One region of the Priestia sp. GS2 genome, then DNA from elsewhere that is predicted to be linked to it. Evidence: riboswitches for the same ligand, from Rfam matches in the RefSeq annotation. Region 1 holds a riboswitch; each other region holds the start of a gene.
What was found. Region 1 has a riboswitch for cobalamin ahead of V2145_RS00350 (ribonucleoside-diphosphate reductase subunit alpha). Riboswitches for the same ligand answer to the same signal wherever they lie in the genome.
Positions count from the first base shown of each region.

Region 2: another riboswitch for cobalamin. It lies ahead of V2145_RS19680 (hypothetical protein); the one in region 1 lies ahead of V2145_RS00350 (ribonucleoside-diphosphate reductase subunit alpha).
Region 3: another riboswitch for cobalamin. It lies ahead of V2145_RS11215 (ABC transporter substrate-binding protein); the one in region 1 lies ahead of V2145_RS00350 (ribonucleoside-diphosphate reductase subunit alpha).

Region 1 is NZ_JAZGJX010000001.1:57,878-62,975, reverse strand. It holds gene V2145_RS00350 (ribonucleoside-diphosphate reductase subunit alpha) at 1-1,460, opposite strand, end outside; cobalamin riboswitch at 1,643-1,828, opposite strand; gene menC (o-succinylbenzoate synthase) at 2,242-3,348, opposite strand; gene V2145_RS00340 (o-succinylbenzoate--CoA ligase) at 3,345-4,814, opposite strand; gene menB (1,4-dihydroxy-2-naphthoyl-CoA synthase) at 4,877-5,098, opposite strand, start outside.
Region 2 is NZ_JAZGJX010000002.1:70,033-75,130, forward strand. It holds gene prpB (methylisocitrate lyase) at 1-54, opposite strand, end outside; gene V2145_RS19670 (bifunctional 2-methylcitrate dehydratase/aconitate hydratase) at 71-1,507, opposite strand; gene mmgD (citrate synthase) at 1,603-2,712, opposite strand; gene V2145_RS19680 (hypothetical protein) at 2,702-2,935, opposite strand; cobalamin riboswitch at 3,100-3,299, opposite strand; gene V2145_RS19685 (DUF3923 family protein) at 3,551-3,772, shown strand; gene V2145_RS19690 ((deoxy)nucleoside triphosphate pyrophosphohydrolase) at 3,855-4,250, shown strand; gene V2145_RS19695 (DEAD/DEAH box helicase) at 4,270-5,098, opposite strand, start outside.
Region 3 is NZ_JAZGJX010000001.1:2,150,719-2,155,816, reverse strand. It holds gene V2145_RS11225 (thioredoxin family protein) at 1-226, shown strand, start outside; gene V2145_RS11220 (DinB family protein) at 375-878, shown strand; cobalamin riboswitch at 1,081-1,262, shown strand; gene V2145_RS11215 (ABC transporter substrate-binding protein) at 1,425-2,366, shown strand; gene V2145_RS11210 (adenosylcobinamide amidohydrolase) at 2,449-3,057, shown strand; gene cbiB (adenosylcobinamide-phosphate synthase CbiB) at 3,063-4,046, shown strand; gene cobD (threonine-phosphate decarboxylase CobD) at 4,021-5,097, shown strand; gene V2145_RS11195 (bifunctional adenosylcobinamide kinase/adenosylcobinamide-phosphate guanylyltransferase) at 5,097-5,098, shown strand, end outside.

The DNA.
Region 1 (5,098 bases):
ATGCGAACTTGAATAGGTACAAGGCGTTCAAGCACATTTTCCGTTACTGCACGCGCTAAGTTAATAGACGATAAATTACAAACTACAAAGTCACCTGGTTGTTTTGTAATAACAATTTTTCCGTCTTCGGTAACTTCTTCAACTACTGTTGTCATGCTTTGATTTTGCGTAATTTCTGTACATAAATTACTGCAATAAATCATGCCTTCATGACGGTTTTGGTTAGCGCGGTTTACTGTATCACGATAGAACATATATGGTGTTCCTGTTTCTAATTGTGAAATCATAATTCGTTTAAAAATTTCAATCGCAGGCACTTTTTCTCTTGATAGAGCTTCATTTTCAATGCATTCACGATAACGATTTCTAAAGGAGCCGCTGCCTTCTTCTTCATCATAGAAGTCTTCTAGTGAATACCCCATTACCGTACGAACTTCATGCGGATCGAACAAATACCAGTCTTCACGTTTTTCAACGGCTTCCATAAATAAATCAGGCAGGCAAACGCCAGTAAATAAGTCATGTGTACGCTGACGCTCGTCTCCATTGTTTAAACGTGCATCTAAGAAAGAAAAAATATCCTTGTGCCACACGTCTAAATATACAGCAATCGCCCCTTGGCGTTGGCCTAGTTGATCAACACTAACAGCTGTGTTATTAAGCTGTTTCATCCAAGGAATTGTTCCTGATGATACACCTTTAAACCCTTTTATATCGCTGCCTCGGCTACGGATATGACCCAGATACACGCCAATCCCACCACCGTTTTTACTCAATGTTGCTAAGTCCGTATTGCTATCATAGATACCTCGTAAACTATCATCGACCGTATCAATGAAACAGCTTGATAGCTGTCCATAGCTTTTCCCTGCGTTTGCTAATGTCGGTGTTGCTACTGTCATATAAAGATTAGAAAGTGCCCAGTATGACTCTTTTACCAACGCTAAGCGATTTTCTTTCTTTTCATTTGCCATCAGCGTCATAGCAATAATTAAAAAGCGTTCCTGTGGTAGCTCATATACACGCTTATCATGTGATGTTGCTAAGTATCGGTCAGCTAATGTTAACAGACCAATATACGTAAATAAGCTATCTTTTGTATAATCAATGGCTAAGCCTAGCTCATTGATTTCCTCCACAGAGTATGTATCCAGAAGCTGTTTATTATAAATCCCGATGTCTGTAAGTTCTTTAATTAGTTGGTAAAATAATCCATATCTTTCACCTTGATCATATTTTCTATTAACTGCAGCTTTGCGATATAGCTCTTGTAAGTAGATATGAGCTGCTACATATGTCCAATCCGGCTCATCCATAGAAATTCGCTCAAGTGCTGCTAAAATAAACACGTTTGCTATTTTTTCATCCGTCATATTCTCTTTCGCAGCAACTGTTTCCACTACCTTTTCCTCATACCCTGAAAAATCAAGTTGTGGAAATTTTTCACCAAGTAATTTCATATCATAATTTACTTTTTCAAGTTTATTTAAATCTGTTGTATTAATCATAAGAATAAGTTCCTCCTTTTTCTCCAGCATAAAAAAATCGCTCACCTGACGCAGTGAGCGAATAGAACGAAGATAAAAGAAGACGAAATGTCTTTTCTCAATCCTCGCTCTATCCTCTCACCTCCCGAAGAAGATAAAACGTCATAAAAAAGGCAGGTCTCCTGACTTATGCTTCGCTTTACTCTAAGGCCTTCCCATGATTGTTATTCACAGTGGCTATTCCTTATTTCATCAGCATTCACAGTTGCGGGGACAGTTTTGGATTTGCACCAAATTCCCTTTTAAGTCTTTTATCAGACACCTTTTTTACTGGAAAACACAAAATATAGTATATGAAGTTTTAATTAAAAACAAGATGTTGTGTTATAAACACATTATAAGGGACAACTTACAGAACTACAATATTTTTTTCAAAATAAATTTCCGCTCATTTTCCCTTCCCTTACTTGACATACCCTTCTACGCCTTTATTTAATAAGGTTTCTTGCATACATATAAAAAAGAAATTTTTAAAAGTTTTGTTATGTATTAGCAACTAGCTATTATAAACAGCTTCATTTTTCATCAAACTATTCCATCATAACATGTTTTTTCGGATTGGTTATACTATTTGATTTGTGAAATTTAATCAAACTTTTTTTCACCTGATAGATAGCTTTTATATAAACGATAAGAAAGCAGGCTCTTCAGAAGAAATCCCAATAAAAAAATCCACTTTTAAAGTGGATTTATATCACTCATATATTTTTTGATAGGTGGAAACTTTATTTAAAAACACTCTATCAATCTGATAGCCAATACCAGGTTCTTTTGGCACATGAATTAACCCGTTATTTACTTCTACTTCTGGGAGAATGACATCCTTGTTCCAATAACGTGCAGAAGCTGAAATATCCCCAGGGATGGTGAAGTGTTCTAATGAAGCAAGTGCAATATTATGAGCTCTTGATATACCGGATTCAAGCATTCCTCCGACCCATAGTCGCACATTACTTTTCTGGCACAAATCATGAATCCGCTTTGCTTCTGTTAAACCACCTACTCGTCCAACTTTTACGTTAATAACTTGACAACTTCCTAACTCAATTGCTTTTCTAGCATCATCGTAAGACACAATACTTTCATCTAAACAAATGGGTGTACGCAGATGCTTTTGCAAATGGCGGTGATCAATAATATCACTAGAATTTAAAGGCTGTTCAATCATCATGAGATCAAACTCGTCTAGCTTTTGAAGCAACTTCAAATCATCTAAGGAGTAAGCAGAGTTTGCATCTACCATCAGTGGAAGTTTGGGATAATGCTTTCTAATTTGCTTAATAAGATCGTAATCCGTTCCGGGCTTAATCTTCACTTTAAAACGTTTATATCCAGCTTTCAAATGTTGATCTATTCTATGAATCATTCGATGAATATTATCCAGCCCAACTACTACGCCTGCTTCTACAGCTTCTTTTGTGCCCCCAAGAGCTTGAGATAGCGACTGATTGTTCTTCTTAGCAAATAAATCCCAAACCGCGCAATCTACCGCTGCTTTACTCATATGGTTTCGCTTAATAGGATTAAATAGTTCCTGCAAATCTAAAGGCGTGCTTAATCGCTTACCAATTAAAGCAGGGAGCAAAAAATCATTGAGCATATGAAAGCACGTTTTAATAGTTTCTTCTGTATACCAAGGGGTCGAAAATGCTACCACTTCTCCCCACCCTACTTCACCATTTATATCTTCTACTTCTAAAAGCAGTAGCTCTCGATTTGTCACAGTTCCATAACTAGTTGAAAACGGTGATAACAGGTTCAATTCAATAGCATGAATAGTTGCTTTATGAATCTGAATCATAGCTGGTGCCCCTGTTCTATAAGTTTAGGTAATTTTCGTCTAACAATTTTATTGGACGCTGTCCTTGGCAGTTCATCTACAATAAAATAATACTTTGGTATTTTATAATTAGCTAACATTGCCTGACAATGTATATGCAACTCTTCTTTTTTTATTGGCGATGTGACTACTAAAAAAGCTGCTGGAACTTGTCCCCACTGTTTATCAGGCACTCCTGTAACACCGACTTCCACAATAAGTGGATGCTTTAATAAAGTGCTCTCAATTTCCGCTGGATAGATGTTTTCTCCACCTGAAATAATTAAATCTGATCTTCTATCTAGTACGTATAAAAACCCATCTTCATCAAGCTTACCAATATCTCCTGTATATAACCAACCATCTTTTATCGCTTTGGCTGTTTCTTCTGGCTTATTGAGGTACCCAGGCGTTACGTTAGGGCCTTTCACAACGATTTCACCTTCTAGACCATTCGTTACTTCTTTACCGCTAGCATTTACAATTTTAAGCTGGCAAGGCATCAGGGGCTTTCCTGCAGATCCAAGTTTTTGGATGCTGTCTTCTGGAGCTAACGTTACACACTGAGAAGAAGTTTCTGTCATCCCATATGTTTGGTAAACAGGAATTCCTTTCTCCATACAGTCATCCAAGAGACCTCTTGGCACAGGACCTCCTCCTGTTAACATGCAACGAAATGATTCCGGATATTTTCTTTCACCTAGCTCCTTTAACATCTGGGTTAGCATTGATGTTACGACCGACATAATGGTTACACCTTTTGTTTCGATAGCAGCGTTTGCTTCTATAGCTTCAAACCTTGAGTGTAGTACAATTCTCATGCCGTAAATAACACTTCTCATTAAAATAGAAAAGCCGCTAATGTGAAATAAAGGCACCGCAACGAGCCAGCAGTCATTTGCCTGGAGTCCAAGATTTAGTGATGATCCAGTAGCACTCCACCAATGATTCCCATAAGACTGCATAACTCCTTTTGGATTACCTGTCGTACCTGACGTATACATAATTGTATATGTATCGTTTAAGTCATACTGAGATTGAAGCACAATTTCTTGTTCATATCGCTGGGTAAGTTCTTGCAGTTGAATTAGTTCTGTTCCTGAAATTAGTATAGTTTCTTCATAACTCTCATCGACAACAAGAAAACTTGCTTTTGCATCACTACATTGATATTGAATCTCTTGCTGCTTTAAGCGCGTATTGAGTAATAGAGCTTTTGCTCCTATGTAAGCTAAAGCATGAATCAATTCAATATACTCTATTCGATTTCTCATATAGATAGCAACTGTATGCCCTTTTTTTATACCATAGCTCGCTAATTGAAAAGCTCGCTTCACTACTCGTTTATGCAGCTGAAAAAATGTAATTGATTCCGATTCTAAGTCAATGGCAATTCGGTTAGGTGTGACTTTTGCTCGTTGACTTAACCAATTAGGTAAAAAATTCATGCTTCTATTCTCCTTTCCATAGAAAAAACAGCTTGATGAGTGTCATCAAGCTGTTTTGAGCATTATGGGAAACGTGGGAACTGTTTGAAGTCTGGGTTACGCTTTTCTTTGAATGCGTCACGACCCTCTTTTGCTTCATCAGTTGTGTAATATAAAAGCGTAGCGTCTCCAGCAAATTGCTGTATACCAGCTAATCCATCTGTATCAGCATTAAATGCAGCTTTTAAGAAACGTAGAGCTGTTGGGCTCTTTTCTAACATTTCTTCACACCACTTAATTGTTTC
Region 2 (5,098 bases), on a different contig from region 1:
AAACGTAGCAGCTAGCTCCTGCTGAGATAACGGCTGATTGACAATCCACGTCATGTAAACCCCTCCTTATTTAGCTTAAAAACAATTGAACAAACTCGTTTACGCTCATGTTTTCAAGCTCCTCTTGGTTATAGCAAACTCCTTCGATTCGCTTTTGCTGCTTAAGAGGAAAACGCGTTTTGATGTTAGTCGAGAATTTTTCTTTAACCTTTGGAATGGCTTCATCTCTTCTAAAACGGTGGCCTAGCGGATACTCACACTCTACTTCTTCTGTTTGGGTACCATCTTTAAAATGAATCTGTACGGCATTTGCAATCGATCTTTTTTTCGGATCCAAGTAGTCTTCGCTATACTGTTTATTTTCAACAACCTTCATCTTGCTGCGCAGCTCGTCAATTCGCGGATCAGCTGCAACTTCGTTTTCATAATCTTCGGCAGCAATTGTTCCTTTAAGAAGACCAATTGCCGTAATATACTGCAAGCAATGATCTCGGTCCGCTGGATTATGAAGCGGCCCTTCTTTATCAATAATGCGAATCGCAGACTCATGCGTTGTAATTGTAATCGACGCAATATCGTTTAATCGATTCACGACTTCTCCGTGCAGTTTAACTGCGCACTCCGCGGCCGTTTGAGCGTGAAACTCTGCCGGGTAAGACACTTTAAACAGCACGTGCTCCATGACATAGGAATCAAGCGGGCGGCCAAGCGTTACCTGTTTCTTATTAAATAATACGTCTTGGAAACCCCAATTAGGTGCAGAAAGCGCAGTCGGATAGCCCATTTCTCCTTTTACTGCCATCATAGCCAGCTGTACGCCTCTGCTCGTGGCGTCTCCCGCAGCCCACGACTTTCTCGAACCGGTATTCGGCGCATGTCTGTAGGTACGTAAGCTCACCGTATCAATCCACGCGTTGGACAAAGCATTAATAATTTCTTCACGCGTTCCTCCAAGCATTTTAGTAACAACTGCAGTCGTAGCAATTTTCACAAACATCACGTGATCTAACCCAACTCGGTTTAAGCTGTTCTCTAACGCCAGTACGCCTTGAATTTCGTGTGCTTTAATCATCATTTCAAGTACATCACGAACAACCAGCGGCTCTTTCCCTTCTGCTATACGTACGCGGCTAATGTAGTCAGCCGTCGCTAAAATACCTCCAAGATTATCAGAAGGATGTCCCCATTCTGCCGCTAGCCACGTATCGTTATAATCCAGCCAGCGGATGATGCAGCCAATGTTGAACGCAGCTCGAATTGGATCTAACTCAAATGACGTGCCCGGCACCCGGCTGCCATTTGGAACAACCGTCCCTGGAACAACTGGGCCGAGAAGCTTTGTGCACTCTGGATAACTAAGCGCCAGCATCCCGCACCCAAGCGTATCAAGCAACACATAACGAGCGGTTTGGAACGCTTCTAAACTCTTAATCTCTTTATGAAGAACATAATCTGCAATTTCCTCTAACAAAACATCCGCTTTGACTTGCTCATTCGTTTTCAACATGTGCATCTTTCCTTTCTACTCAAATTTATTTATGATAGAAATGGGTATTCGCCAAAATATCCATTCGGTGAGCGGCCGTGAACAACCCCAAATTGTTAAAAGCGGCGCTCGCCCACATACTGTACGCGCGGTCTAAAAAGTCGATTATGTTCATGTTGCTCAATAACGTGCGCACACAATCCGACCGTTCTAGCACTAAAAAAGATTGGTGTATAAAGTGAAATAGGAATACCAAGCATCCAATAAACAGGTGCTGCGTAGTAATCTAAGTTTGGATAAAGACCTTTTTCACGCTTCATAAGTTCCTCGCCCGCCTCGCACATGCGATAAAGACGATCATCTCTTTGCAGGTCGCATAGCTGTTTGAGAGACTCTTTCATCATTAAAGCGCGCGGATCAATCTTGTTCATATACACGCGATGTCCAAATCCCATGATACGCTCTTTTTTATAAAGCTTAGCGGCCAGCAGCTCTTCAAATTTATCCACAGTACCAGCTTCTAAAAGCATTTCCATTACCGCTTCATTAGCTCCTCCATGCAGGTTTCCTTTTAAAGAAGCAACCGCTCCTGTCAACGCTCCGTATAAATCAGACTGAGTAGAAGAAATGACTCTCGCCGTAAACGTTGAGTTTGGCATCTCATGCTCACTGTATAAAACAAGTGAACGATCAAAGATTTGCTCTTCCAGAGACGATGGCTTCTTTCCGGTGATCATATAAAAGAAATTTGCGCTATACGATAACTCTTTAAGGGGACGAATAGGTTCTTTCTTCTCAATTAACCGGTAGCTGTTGGCCACAATCGCAGGCACTTTACCTAACAACTTGTAAGCACGGCTTTTATTTACTGATAGCGAGCGGTCATCAAGCCTCGTATCAAAGCCAGAAAGAAACGAAATTCCTGTTCGCAATCCATCCATTGGATGCGTGCCGTTAGGGAGTAAGCGGAAGACATCCAACAGTTCATCTGGAATGTCATACGTTCCTTTTAAAAATTCTTCCACTAATTTCTTCTCGTTATTATTGGGGAGCCTTTCTTCTAGTAAAAGATAGATCATATCAAGATAGCTCTTTGATTTTGATAGCTCAATCAGGTCATATCCTTGAATAATAATTTTCCCTTGCTGGGTATCGAGAAATGAAATTTTTGTTTCAGTAGCTACAACCCCTTCAAGTCCTGGAAAAAACCTCGCTTCAGTCTCCATATCTCTTTTCCTCCATTCCAAATATCTCTTCACCTACTATTTTGTAAGCCTTTTCAATATTGTGTAAAAAAAGAGCCTTCTTTTCAGCATCCCCCCTCTCGTCTACCACGCAATCTCTTAACTCCTGATAATAGTCTGAAAGTGTACAAGGGTTCTCTGCCACTACGTTATTCATAATGCTCGCTTTAAAGTAATTCACAAAATACTCAACTGATCCATCCACAGCTGCTCACCTCCATCACGCGTACCCTGTAAAAAAACAATAAAAAAACAACTTCTCAAAGAAGTTGTTAAGCTGCGAGACAATACTCAAATAAACATGTATTTAAATCATTTTTAAAACATGTTTGTCACTTCGCACTTAACACCCCCTATCCGCGTAGGTATTGATGCATGCTAAAACAGGCAGGTCTCCTGGCTTATGATCATCACTCTTCGAACCTTCCCATCTTCATTTCCATGAAAACAGTGGCGTTTTTCGAATCGCTCCCAAATACAGTTGCGGGACAGCGCCGGACTCCAACCGAACTTCCCTTTTAAGCAGATAAAAGATACCTTTCACCTACACCTGTTTCTACACCGATATTAAATTCACTTTAAACATATCAAATTTTATAAATTTTTACAATTTTTATTTTCATTTCACTTAGCTAACACTGTACAACACTTCATTTTTCAAAGCACTTATCTTATAAATCCATTTATAACCTCTCTGGCAAAAGCATAAATAAAATATAGAAAGATTGTTTTTGTTAATTATTGGATAATAAATCCTGTATAATAAAGGAAAAACTTAAAAGTAAATTTGCTTTATGCCAAAGATGAAAGGAGCGATTTCATGAAAAAACGATGGATTTCCTGGTGGATTACAAACTGTTTTTGGGCCATGCTATTTGTTTTAGGCACTATTATGGTATGGACGCGAAAAGTGGACGGAGCGGGTGCCATTCAAACCCCTGAGATTAAACTATTATCCTTTATTGTGTTAGTGCTTGCCTTTGTCATTCCGCTTGTGATTCAAATTGTATGGCTTGTTGTTAATGTAAGAACGAGTAAATGAAACCTACCTATCAATTCCGATCTTATAATCTCCTACTCTCCTATGTTATGATGAAACAAAACAGCTGTAAGGAGAATGAACCGTGAAGAAAAAAATAAAGGTCGTTGCGGCCGTTATTGAAAATGATCAAAATGAAGTGCTATGTGCTCTTCGCTCAAACGACATGTCTCTACCGAACATGTGGGAATTTCCTGGTGGAAAAGTAGAAGAAGGCGAAGACATCTACTCTGCGATTGTGAGAGAAATTGAAGAAGAGCTGCACTGTAAAATCAAAGCAACCGAATTACATAACGAGCATACGCATGAATACGATACGTTTATCATTGAGCTTATTGCCATTAAAGCTGAAATTGCTGAAGGTACACCGCAGCCTACTGAGCATGCGAAGCTTGTTTGGTTAAACAAAGAAAATCTTCATTCACTTGTCTGGGCACCAGCTGATGTTCCGGCGGTTGAATTGTTAGTAGAAAAGAAATAGCCTTCTCATGATGAGAAGGCTATACTCTTTCCGTAAACTCTGTATACAAAAGTGCTGGAATTTCATTTTCTAATTCTAAAATGACCGTAATTGGCTTTTCTCCGTGGTACTCAACCGTATTTCCTTTTCCGATATAAATAAACGGCTCAGTTTTTTCATCAATTTTACGATACTTTCGTACAAACAGATGCAGATGAATACCTCTATCTTTGTTAAAAATGATATTCTTTCCTCGCTCAGATTTTTGGGTCGTACTGTTTGGCGTTTGCCAGTGGAACGTGCGCTTGTCGATAAACTTATCCTGATAGTTAATGCTTTCTTTAATGTCTTCTTCCTTATGAAGATCAATAAACAAGAAGAATTCTTTCTCACTTGTTAATAAGCCAGAACCACGAAACGAGCTGTGCGTTTTCCGATAGTTTGATAGTAAAGCTGGGTCCATCATCGTGTACTGTTCATACAGCTTTAAGTGCGGTACGCCGTAATCTCGTTTACCAAACTCTTTTTCGTAGCGAAAAATACCATAATCAATCGCATCTTTAATAAACGGCTTAAACTGATCGTTATGTAAAACATTCACAAAGCGCTCCGTTTTCACCGCTTCTTCTCCGTTGAAATCAAGTAGCTTCAACTTAGAACGAAGCTGACCACTATCATAGTACGCTTGATTTAACACTTCAAACGCATGCCTTACCGTATCTTCCTCCACGTTCTCTACGTATTTCAAGATTTCCTTATTAGCTTGCTTCAGTGAAACTTTGTCATGACCTAGTAAATATTTCAAAATCACAAACTCGTATACCCGCTTGATTGGTAGCTTACTAGACAATTCCTTAAGGGCACTTTCA
Region 3 (5,098 bases), 2.1 Mb from region 1:
AGATTGTAAACGCCTTGACATGTTCATTGATGAAATTATTGAAGAAAATCAAGATAAAGCTTGGTTTGAAGTCGATAAAGATGAATTTGAAGAACTTTCTGCAGCAAATAATGTAATGGGAATTCCATCGCTTCTTGTCTATAAAAATGGTGAAAAAATTGCACATCTTCACAGTGCAAACGCAAAAACACCTGAAGCAGTGCGTGAGTTTTTAAGCTCAATCTAATTTGAAAGCTACTTGTTTATATGAGCAAGTAGCTTTTATTGTATAGAGTTTTGAACCCGATTATTAGATGAAAAACAAGCTTGTAGAATACGAACGTATGTTTTATAATTCTTGTATGGAAATAAAAGGTGATACGGAGGGGGTTTGAATGTACATAACAGTAGAAGACTTTATTAAAGAATGGAACCGGGAAGCCCTGCTTACTCAAAAAGTTTTAGAAGGTCTAACTGATCAAGCGTTAACTCAAAAGGTGTATGCAGAAGGCCGCACTCTAGGAAGAATTGTATGGCACTTTACAACAAATATTCCAGACTATTTGGTTCATTTTGGGGTGGAAATAGCTAAGCTAGAAAATGCTGAACATATGCCCTCCTGTGCTAAAGAGTTTGCGGAAACTTTCAATAAAATCAGCTTACAGGTAGCAAAAGCGATTAGCCAGCAGTGGACAGATGAAACATTAAAAGAAGTACAAACAGCCTTTGGGCGACAAGAGACGAATGCTCAAATCTTAATGGGATTGATTAAGCATATTATCCATCATCGTGGACAAGTTACGGTTCTTATACGTCAAGCTGGGCTTGAACCTTTTGGTGTATACGGTCCCACAAAAGAAGGATGGGAAGGTAGAGGCGTTGAAAATCCTCCTCTTTAAAGATAATTGGGCTATAAAAAAAGAGTCTTTTTAAAGACTCCAATGACTTACCCCTAAATTTTCAGCCTATCATAACCATACAATAGCAAAAGCATCTATGCCTTACTATTACTTTGATAGAACTTCTGACCTGAAATGTATGAACGTTATGTTGATTTTCTATTTCCATTTTGAATGGAGTGCGTTATACTAAGACAGGTGAATAATCGTGAAGCAATAAGGTCTCAATTTTAACATTGAGTGAAAAGGGAAGTTTGGTGCAAGTCCAACGCGGTCCCGCCACTGTAAACGTTAGATGTCTAAAGATGCCACTGTTTGAAAAATGGGAAGGCTTAGTACATCATATACGTAAGTCAGGAGACCTGCCTTATTGTCAACTGTGAAACCTTCGAGGAGAGGGGAAGCAGGGTATTTGACGTACATAAACAGTGCGAAAGTCATTCGCATCATTTAACGTTACCTGCTTTACTTTCGATTGAAAGTAAAGTTTTTTTATGTGTGCTGAGCGACTTCATAACCGATACATAAATAGGAGGGGTTATCTAAATGAAAAAGTGGTTATCATCTGTTATTGTTGCGATGTTCCTTGTTGTTCTTGCAGCCTGTGGCGCAACTGATGAAGGAAGCAAACAAACAGAACAAACAAAGCAAACAGAAGAGCAAGCTGTTACGGTTAAAGATGCAAGAGGAGAAGAAGTAACGGTTGAACAAGCACCTAAGAAAATTGTTTCTCTTATGCCAAGTAACACGGAAATCGTTTATGAGTTAGGTCTTGAAAAGGAATTAGTTGGCGTAACGAGCAACGATGATTATCCTGCAAGCGTGAAAGAAAAAGAACAGGTAGGGGATATGAATATCAACGCGGAAAAAGTTATTTCATTGAATCCAGACCTAGTGTTAGCTCACGGTTCGAGCATGGGAATGTCGGATGAAGTTTTCAAGCAGATTGAAAGTGCAGGTATTCCGCTATTCGTTGTAAACGATGCAACGGATTTTAATACCGTGTATGAAACAATTGAAAACATCGGGAAGCTAACGAATAAAGTAGAAGAAGCAGATAACACGGTGAACGAAATGAAAGCTGCTGTTTCAGAAATTGAAGAAAAAGCGAAAGAAATTAAAGATGAAGATCGTAAGAAAGTATGGGTAGAAGTTTCACCTGCACCTGAGATTTATACAACTGGTAAAGGTACTTTTATGGATGAAATGATTAAAACAATCGGAGCAGAAAACGTAGCTGGAAATGAAGAAGGTTGGGTAAAACTTTCGGAAGAGAAAGTGGTTGAGCTAAACCCAGATACAATTGTTACAACCTATGATGGGGACGCAAAAGAAATTAAAAGCCGTCCAGCATGGAGTGATATTACAGCTGTAAAAGAAAATCAAATTGTAAACGTTGATTCTAATAAAACAAATCGACCTGGACCACGAATTGTAGAAGGGTTAGAAGAGTTCGCAAAAGCCGTATATCCTGAGGTGTATAATTAATCGAGAAAAGGACCATATTCCAATTCAAAAAGGAATTGGTCCTTTTTTATCGTTACGTCTTCAGCAGGATGATGAATTATTAATGATGAAAACAAGTACACCGTTTAAAGCTTACAATTCAGGTGTGCTAGGAGACGGCATGATTGAGACCAATGTTTTTTATAATCGCTTTGTAAATAAATACTACCGTGCTGATTCACCAGCCGAAGAATATAGAGCATTTTTAAAAGAAAAAAGCTTCGTTTATGATAAAGTAGTAGGGTTAATGACGGCTGTTTATTTGCGCAATAAATCGGTTTATACATATTGTAAAGACGGTCTGACAATCTCATCCATTATTACTGCCGGGGTTGGTAATGCTGTGGATTTGACGAGTGATGATATTACTCCATTTTCTTCAAAGCCTGGGACAATTAATATGTTCATATTCATTGACGGAAAGTTAACGGATGCTGCGTTTTTACAGTTATTTATTGCAGCAACAGAAGTGAAAACCCGAATGCTGTATGAGTTAGGAGTGCAAGATCCAAACACACAGACACTTGCGACAGGGACATCTACGGATAGCGTTTGTATTGCTGCGAGCCAAAAAGGTAGCTTGTATGAGTACGGCGGATCTATGACGGTTCTGGGACAAGCGGTAGGAAAGCTCGTTAAACTAAGTTTACTTGAAACAATTCAAAAAAGGTGATGTGTATGGAATTTCAACAATTAATTGTAGCGCATTTGTTAGCAATCTCACTAGCGCTTGTATTAGATGCTATTATCGGAGATCCTGTAAATTGGCCACATCCCGTCAGGTGGTTTGGAAGCTGGATTTCTTTTGTTGATAAGCGTTTAAATCAAGGTAAGTTTCAACGAATGAATGGTTTGTTTCTTGTATTAAGCATGGTAGTGTGGTGTTTTATACTACCTTTAATTCTTTTAACTGCCCTATACGAAACCTCATACTGGATTGGAATTATAGTTGAAGGAGTGGTAATTGCTACAACAATTTCAACAAGGTCTTTGGGAGAAGCTGCCTATAAAGTAGCACACCCTTTACAAAAAGGTGACTTACAGGAAGCACGCTTTCAAGTGGGGATGATTGTGGGAAGAGATACTGATCAGCTTGATGAAAGCGAAATTGCTAGAGCAACAGTTGAAACAGTGGCGGAGAATACCAGTGATGGCATTACAGCTCCTTTGTTTTTTGCTTTTTTCTTAGGTGGAGCGGGTGCTTTTTTTTATCGAAGTATTAATACGTGTGATTCAATGGTTGGCTATAAAAATCCTATGTATGAAAAGTTTGGATACTTTAGTGCGAAGTTAGATGACTGGCTGAATTTTATCCCTAGTCGGCTGACAGCGTTTATTATGGTTATTAGTAACGTAATGCACAGTGAATTTACAGCAAAGCATGTGTTTAGCATAATTAAAAGGGATGCACCTAAACACCCGAGCCCAAACAGCGGCTATGGTGAAAGTGCTGTTGCAGGTTTGCTTGGCATTCAGCTCGGAGGTCGAAACACGTATAAAGGAATTGTTTCAAATCGTGCGAAAATGGGAGATCCCCTTTATTCTTTAAATGTTAGTCATATTTTTAAAACAGTCCAAGTGATGAAGCGGACCGTTTGGTGTACTTGGTTTTTTTATTTGATAGGAGGGATATTGATTGGCATTACCTACACATGGAGCTAATCCGGCTGTTTTTCTAGAGGCGATAGGCCAAAATACAGAACGTTCATTCATTGATTTTAGCGTAAATACAAACCCTTTAGGGGCACCAGATATCATCAGTGAAAATTGGGATGTGCTTAGAGAAATCGCTTTTTCTTACCCTGATCCTGACGTGCAAAAGTTAACGGGTCTCATTGCCCATCACCATAAGCTTACTTCTGGTGAAATATTAGTAACAAACGGTGCAGCAGAAGCCTTCTTTTTGCTTGCTTCCATATTTTCAAACGAAAAGGTAGGGATTTTACAGCCTACTTTTATTGAATATGAACAGGCGAGTTTAGCTCATGGCTGTGAAATCATTCATATTTCTCTGGAAGAAACAGATAATTGGAATTGGAATATGTCGGAAATAAAACAAAAGCTTCCAATCTTAAAAGCGATATGGATTTGTCATCCCAACAACCCTACCGGACGAATGTATGACATAAATGAGTGGGAAGAGCTAATTGACTTAGCTCATCGTGAGAAGACTTATCTGGTTGTTGATGAAGCGTTTATTGATTTTGTAAAGGACGCCTCTTCGTTTGATCGGTGGATTCAAAGGTGTCCATATTTAATTGTTGTTCGGTCTATGACAAAAATGTTCAATATTGCTGGAGCAAGGTTAGGGTATGTTTTAGCTCATCAAGACGTTATTACTAAGTTGAAGCAAAAGCAGCCCCCTTGGAGTGTGAATGGTGTGGCGCAGCAAATTGGGCAATGGTGCTTATCTGAAATCGAGTTCGTGAATAAGACGGTCGAGTACATTGATAAAGAAAGAAATCGAGTGATAAACGAGTTGCAAAACCTAGGATTTAACGTATCTCAGTCAGTAACTAACTATTATTTATGCAGCATCCCAACGAGCTATACTGCCGATGGGTGGCTGGCATTTTTAGCGCAAGAAGGAATTGTAGCAAGACATACTGAAAATTTTCTAGGTTTAAATGGTCGATATGTTAGATTAGCCGTCAAAACAAAAGTAGAGAATGACCAGCTCCTAAGCGTGTTAAGAAAAGGAGTGGAAGCTTAAT